Fibrella aestuarina BUZ 2: one gene and its partner. The protein of the gene in region 2 interacts with the protein of the main gene of each other region in a pairwise test. Links are inferred from orthologs where the notes say so. Each region holds a gene or a part of one and is shown on either strand. Other genes may lie near its edges.

Evidence for each region. The genes of interacting proteins can lie anywhere in the genome.
Region 1: the proteins of FAES_RS02625 (region 2) and FAES_RS04095 interact in binary tests that used the Escherichia coli proteins (3 or more experiments, as listed by UniProt). The link is inferred for Fibrella aestuarina BUZ 2 from one-to-one orthologs.

What each region holds. Positions count from the first base shown.
Region 1 is NC_020054.1:1,037,137-1,040,599, reverse strand. What follows is about bases 131-2,973. They hold FAES_RS04095 (citrate synthase), read left to right. Parts: upstream 131-831; coding sequence 832-2,115; downstream 2,116-2,973. Other genes in these bases: bioA (adenosylmethionine--8-amino-7-oxononanoate transaminase), read left to right, coding at 2,338-2,973; FAES_RS04100 (phosphoribosylanthranilate isomerase), read right to left, coding at 131-579. Outside these bases: more of FAES_RS04100, read right to left, coding at 1-130; more of bioA, read left to right, coding at 2,974-3,463.
Region 2 is NC_020054.1:672,416-676,095, forward strand. What follows is about bases 305-3,231. They hold FAES_RS02625 (diacylglycerol/lipid kinase family protein), read right to left. Parts: upstream 2,259-3,231; coding sequence 1,350-2,258; downstream 305-1,349. Other genes in these bases: FAES_RS02620 (MFS transporter), read left to right, coding at 305-1,338; FAES_RS02630 (YybH family protein), read left to right, coding at 2,395-2,826; FAES_RS02635 (DUF2795 domain-containing protein), read right to left, coding at 2,934-3,155. Also shown: more of FAES_RS02620, read left to right, coding at 88-304; FAES_RS02640 (aldose 1-epimerase family protein), read left to right, coding at 3,422-3,680. UniProt on the Escherichia coli protein: In vitro phosphorylates phosphatidylglycerol but not diacylglycerol; the in vivo substrate is unknown.

The DNA of each region.
Region 1 (3,463 bases), 360 kb from region 2 along the record:
TAGATCGAGACCGAAAGGTTCGACGGCATCGATCGCCTGGCGGACGTTATCGGGGCGAAGGCCACCAGCCAGAAAAATCGGCACGGGTGATTGCTCCCGAATCTGGCGGCTGATGGCCCAATTGTGTACGCGCCCCGTTCCGCCCAGTTCTTTCACGGCCAGATTGGGATTGCCGCTATCAAGCAGCAACGCATCCACGTGCGGCGCAATTTGCAGGGCCTCGTCGCGTGACCGTTCGTCGATCACGTGGATGACCTGCACAAGCCGGATACCGGGCAGCGCCGCGCGGATATCGGCATAGGCCCCGTCGGTGAGGGCATCCACCAGTTGTACGGTATTGGTATTGACTCGCCGCTGATGGGCGATGATCCGGGCAGCGGCGGTCTCGCTTGTCAGCAAAAAGGTAGCGATCGGCGGCGGCACCGCTTTGGCAATGACCGCAATTTCATCGTCAGTGATGACGCCGGGTCCGCTGGGCATGGGGCCAACCAAACCCAGGGCGGCAGCGCCGTAGCGAATAGCCAATTGGGCTTCGGCGGGGGTACTGATGCAACAGATTTTAACGCGTGGAGCAGACATCGTGCAGGATTTTAACGGAAATCTAAACAGAAAGACTGAGTAGTATAGGCTCCAAAGCTGCTACTTATTGGGTAGGTGGGCGAATTACGCGTCCCGCTTAAACTCCCCTTCCCGGTTTAGGGTTGTAGGAACAAACCCCCGTCTGCTTGAACTTTTCGGCGATCGTGCGGGGATTACAAATTGTTTTGGTACTAATTTCGCCCGCTGCTCTATAAACGGGCATACAAACCGTTAACGCTCTCCCACGCACGTATGGCAAGTAATGCTGAATTCATCGTAGATGGCAAGTCGTACAGCTTTCCCACCTTGGAAGGCTCTGAACATGAAAAGGCTGTAGATATTTCCGTTCTCCGCGATCAGACGGGGTACGTTACGCTCGACCGGGGTTACAAAAACACGGGAGCCACCCAAAGTGCCATTACGTTTCTGGATGGAGAAGAGGGAATTTTGCGGTACCGGGGCTACTCAATTGAAGAGCTGGCGGCGAAGGCGTCGTTCCTGGAAGTATCGTATTTGCTGATCTACGGCGAGCTGCCCACACAGGAGCAGTACGACTCGTTTGCCACGGCGATTCGTCGGCACACGCTGGTCAACGAAGACATGCGGAAGATTTTTGACGGCTTCCCGGTGAGTGCTCACCCCATGTGTGTGCTCGGGTCGCTGGTCAACGCGATGGCCGCTTTCTACCCCGATTCGTATGATGGCAGCAACAATACCGACCTGCACATTACGCGGCTGATGGCCAAGTTGCCCACGATCGCTACCTGGTCGTACAAACGCTCACTGGGACACCCGACCAATTACCCCAAAAATGAGCTCGATTATATTCCGAATTTCCTGAATATGATGTTTGCGCTGCCGGTGGAAGACTACAAAGTTGACCCCGTCGTCGCTGAAGCGCTGAACGTGCTGCTGATTCTGCACGCCGACCACGAACAGAACTGCTCGACCAGCACGGTTCGGCTCGTGGGTTCGTCGCAGGCCAACATTTATTCGTCGATCGCAGCGGGCATCAATGCCCTGTGGGGACCGCTGCATGGTGGCGCCAACCAGGAGGTGATCGAGATGCTGGAAGAGATCAAAGCGGGTGGCGGCGACGTGGCGAAGTACATCGACATGGCGAAAAACGCGAAAACGACGGGCTTCCGACTGTTCGGGTTTGGTCACCGTGTGTACAAAAACTTCGACCCGCGCGCCAAGATCATCAAAAAAGCCGCCGACGACGTGCTCAACAAGCTCGGCGTGAACGACCCGGTTCTGGAAATTGCCAAAGGGCTCGAAGAAGCCGCGCTGAACGACCCGTACTTCGTTCAGCGTAAACTCTACCCCAACGTCGACTTCTACTCGGGCATCATCTACCGCGCCCTCGGCATCCCGACGAACATGTTTACCGTGTTGTTTGCTATCGGTCGCCTGCCGGGCTGGATTGCCCAGTGGAAAGAGATGCGCGAGCAGAAAGAGCCCATCGGTCGGCCGCGTCAGATTTACACGGGCGCTACCCTCCGCGAATTCGTAGCCATCGGCGACCGGAAGTAATAGTAAGACCTGATTTTTGTATCCAAGGCCGTTGACCACTCTGGGTCAACGGCCTTTTTTTTTGATAATGCTGAAGCGCCAGCTCCGGTAGTTGATCATTTTTACACAGCTCCAGTTTCGAGCTGGCTAATTGGCGCATAGGCAGATTGGACAGGGTTATTTAGCACGTACCTGACCAATGTGCGCTAATTTCGCGGCCGAAGCTCCAGCTTCGGTATTACTATGAGTCAACTTCCTCAACGAGACAAGGCCGTCATTTGGCATCCATTTACCCAAATGCAGACGGCGCCGTTGCCGGTGCCCATTGTGCGGGGCGAAGGCTCGGTGTTGCATACCGCTGATGGCCGCGCCATTCTTGATATGATTTCGTCGTGGTGGGTAAACCTGCACGGTCATGCCCACCCCCACATCGCCAGTCGTATCAGCGACCAGCTACACACCCTCGAACACGTCATCTTTGCCGGTTTCACCCACGAGCCCGCAGTTCAGTTGGCGGAGCGACTACTGCCCATTCTGCCCGACAACCAACGCCGGGTTTTTTACTCCGACAATGGGTCGACGGCCGTGGAAGTGGCCCTGAAAATGGCTTTCCAGTACTGGCATAATCTCGGGCAGCCCCGCCGCAAAGTCATCGCTTTTGAGGACGCCTACCACGGTGATACCTTCGGCGCGATGGCCGTAGGTGGGCGGTCGACGTTCACTACGCCGTTTGCTCCGTTCCTGTTCGACGTCACGTTTCTGCCTACGCCTATACCAGGCCGCGAAGCGGAGGTGCTCGAACTGGCCAAAGCGGCGTTCACCGACGACGTGGCGGCGTTCATTGTGGAGCCGCTGGTGCAGGGGTCGGGTGGCATGAACATGTATGCACCCGCCGTGCTGGATCAACTCTTTTCGATGGCGCGGGCCAAGGGTGCGCTGCTCATTGCCGACGAAGTGATGACCGGCTTTGGGCGCACGGGTAAGCTGTTTGCCAGCCATTACCTGACCGAAAAGCCCGACCTCATGTGCCTGTCAAAGGGGCTGACGGGCGGCACCATGGCGCTCGGCGTGACGACCTGCACACAAGCCATTTACGACGCCTTCCTCTCGACCGACCGGATGAAGACGCTCTTTCACGGGCACTCGTTCACGGCCAACCCGTTGGCCTGCACGGCGGGCCTAGCCAGCCTCGACCTGCTGCTCACGCCCGACCGCATGGCCGACATTGAGCGCATTGCTGCCCAGCACGCCCTGTTTGCCGACGAACTGCGCAGCACGCCCCGCGTGGAAAACGTGCGGCAGTTGGGTACGTTGCTGGCCTTTGATCTGGTTACGGATGGGCAAACTTCCTACTTCAACACCATCCGCG
Region 2 (3,680 bases):
TAAATGGATCGACTAACTAGTTAAACAATGAGTTGCTTAATCTAGCACATAGCCTGCCGGTTGGCAGGTTTTTTTGTGTACACGCTGATGTTCAAGAATCCAAAACTGGCACTTGTGTACGGCATCACCTTTATTGATGCCGTCGTTGCGGGAGGGGTAGGCCCGCTGTTCAACAAATACACCGAAACGCTGTCGGCCAAGCAGGTCTGGGTCATGGCTGGCTCGGCCCTGTTGCTGGGTCTGCAACTTGTGTTATCGCCCGTACTGGGGGCTTTATCCGACAAAATTGGGCGCCGCCCCGTGTTGATCGGTACCGCGCTTGGCTCCCTGCTGGCACCCTTTCTGTTGCTCCCGGTCAACGTGGGTGGTTACCTGAGCAACCGGGCCGTTGAAGGCACAACCAATGGCATGTCGTCGGTGCTGCGCTCGGCGGTGGTCGACATGGCTCCCAAGCAGGACATGATGCAGCAAACGAGCATTCAGGGAAGCATTACGGCGCTGGGCGCGTTGTTTGGCCCAGCGGTGGGCGGTGTGCTGATCATCGCGCTGGCGCAGGCCCGGTTCGATCCCATTCCGATCGTGATTATGTGTATCGGGCTGGCGGTGCTCAATGTGGTGCTGACGTTCATCTTTAAAGAGACCAACCAAAAGGAGAAGCAGCCGGTCGAACTGAAAGAGTTGAAAGCAAAAGCCCTGAACGCGATCAAAGTGAAAACGCTCTGGGATCAACTCGCCGAGGTCGACAAGAAGCTAGAGGGCTTCAAAGACCTGTATATTTTGCAACTGCTGTCGTTGCTGGCGCTGGGCTACTACAATTACTTCATCGCCTACCTCATTGTGGGCGATCTGGGCCTGACGCCCAAACAGGCCTCGTTCTTCTTCATTTATTACAGCCTGATCACCTTTGCCACGAACCTGCTGTTTTTTCAGTTTGCGGTTAAGCACGTCAACCAACGGAAAATGCTGATCGTGCTGGCTTTCGTGGGCATCGGCGTGATGGGGCTGTATGCGTTCACGGGTGGGAGCGTGATGATGCTCTACATCGCGGCTACCGTCGATTCGCTGAGTATTGGTTTGCTCGCCGGGCTGATCTCGGGCCTCACCTCGCAACTCGTATCGAAAGGAGAGGGGCAGGGTAGTATTTTCGGCGATACGCAGGCGCTGGGCGGCGTGGCGAGTTTCATGGCGGCCGTGGCGACAACGCTGCTGACCGCCGTGGATGCGCGGGCGCCGTTTATCTTCTATGCGTTGGCGCTGGGCGTAATTGCCTACCGGGCCATCTACCTGCCCGAAGCGTCGGCGAAGGAAACCGAGCCGGCCAATCAGAACTACGTATAAGCGGAAGCAGGTCAGAGGAGCACCAACAGGCTGGCCGGCAATACCCGAACCGTGCACTCGTTGCCCGGAAGCAGCACGGGTTCGCCATCGGCATGGGCCAGCAACGTATCTGGCCCATCCAGGTCAGGGGCATCGTCGGTGACTTTGGCCAATGTGGCCTGCCGGAGAGGCTGGCTTGCCCAGTAGGAAGATTGGTTGAGGGTTCGGTTGAAGAGCTGCCAACCGATCATGGCCACCATGTGGCCGGGGAAGGGCCGAATCAGGCATACATCGAGCAGGCCGTCGGAGACGTTAGCGTTGGGAGCAATCCAGGCGTTGTTGCCAAATTGGGCAGCGTTGGCGATGGTCAGCGAGAAAAGTGGCCCGGCAGGTACGTTATTGATGAGGTAACTGGCCGGTTGGTAATTCCAGAAGGCCTGATAGGTGGTGCGGACGTAGGTTTGTAACCCACGCACGGGCTGTTTGGCAAATTCGTGGGCTACGTAGGCCTCGAAACCCAGGCCCGCAGTGCAGAAAAAAGGCAACTCGTTCAGTTCGGCGCTGTCGATCAGAACGGGCCGCCCACTGATGGCTTTCTGAATGGCTTTTTGCGGGTTCATCGGGATCCCCAAGTGCCGCGCCAGCCCATTGCCCGACCCCATCGGGATGATGCCCAGCGCCGTGGCCGTTTTGCGGAGCGCGCGGGCCGTTTCGTTGACGGTACCGTCGCCCCCCATGACCAGCACGCGCCGGATGCCGCTTCGGGCTGCCTGCGCGGCCAGCTCGGTGGCATGGCCCGCGTGGGTGGTGGTGATGATCTCCGGTTGAAAGCCCTGACGTTGCGCTTCGGCCACAATGTAGGTGCGAAGGGCCTCTTTCTGCGCCAGCGGCAACGTACCTGAAAGCGGATTGATAATAACGAGCAGGTCGGTGGCGGGCATCAGCTAGGCAAAAAACAGAAACATCAGGGCAATGAAAACGATAATGAAAATGTAATACCACCCGTCGGAGAAGACGTAGGGCTTATATTCCCGGTAAAAATCACGTAACCATTTCATGCCCTAAAGTTCGCCAAAAATGAGACACCTGCTTTGCCTTATCGTTCTACTCGCGCTCGCTCAATCGAGTATGGCCCAGACAGCGGCCGACCGCCAGGAAGTGCTTGGTATTCTAAAACGCCAGAACAACGACTGGAACGCCGGCCGCGTCGAGCAGTTTATGGTTGGCTATTGGCCGTCCGATTCGCTAACGTTTGTGGGGAAGGCAGGGATTACCTACGGGTATGCGGCCACGCTGGCCAATTACAAAAAGCGCTACCCCGACCGGGCGTCGATGGGTACGTTGGCCTTCACGATTCTGAAGGTCGACTTTCCCGGACCCAACGTGGCCTACGTGATCGGGAAGTGGCACCTGACCCGCCCGCAGATTGGCGACGTAGGTGGGCATTTTACGCTCTTATGGCGCAAGATCAACGGTCGCTGGCTGATCGTCAGCGATCATTCTTCGTAGAATGAATAATGTACGATGTACAATGTACAATGGCGCTGTCGGCAAGCGGGCTTTCGTAAGCGGAACGTCGCCCGGCCCATTGTACATTGTACATCGTACATTATTCATTAGTACTCGTCTTCGTTGAAGAAGAAGTCGTCTTTGGTAGGGTAATCGGGCCAGATTTCTTCGATGCTCTCGTAGGGTTGGCCGTCGTCTTCCAGTTCCTGAAGGTTTTCAACCACTTCCAGCGGGGCGCCCGACCGGATCGAGAAGTCAATGAGTTCGTCTTTGGTGGCGGGCCAGGGAGCATCTTCCAGGTAAGATGCAAGTTCGAGAGTCCAGTACATAGTAGAAAAAATTACGCTTTTAAGGTCCGTATTTTTTGAGGCTGCAAAAGTAAAAAAAAACACTAATGCAACACGATACGCTATTTGTTTTTCAAAACTGACTGTTAGCAGGTTATGGCATAAACGGCTTCGTGGGGGCAATGTTATAAAAACAGCAGAGAAAATGTACGGGTTAGATTACCGTTTATTAAGCGCTGTTCGCTTTTACGTTACTCCGCCTGTCGTTGTTACCAAACCGCCGATATTTAGCAAGAAACACATCGATCATGCCCTATACACTTCAAAATCAATACCTCCGGGTGGGTATTCGCGAGCAGGGAGCCGAACTAACGTCGTTGTTCGACCTGACGACCCAAACCGAACATCTCTGGCAGGCCGACCCCAACGTGTGGCCCTGGCATGCGCCTAATCTTTTTCCTGTGGTAGGCGGCCAAACCAACGATCAACTGCTGATCGACGGACAGACGTACCCAATGAAACGCCACGGTTTTGCCCGAACCAGCGTCTTTACCTGCACAGAGGCCT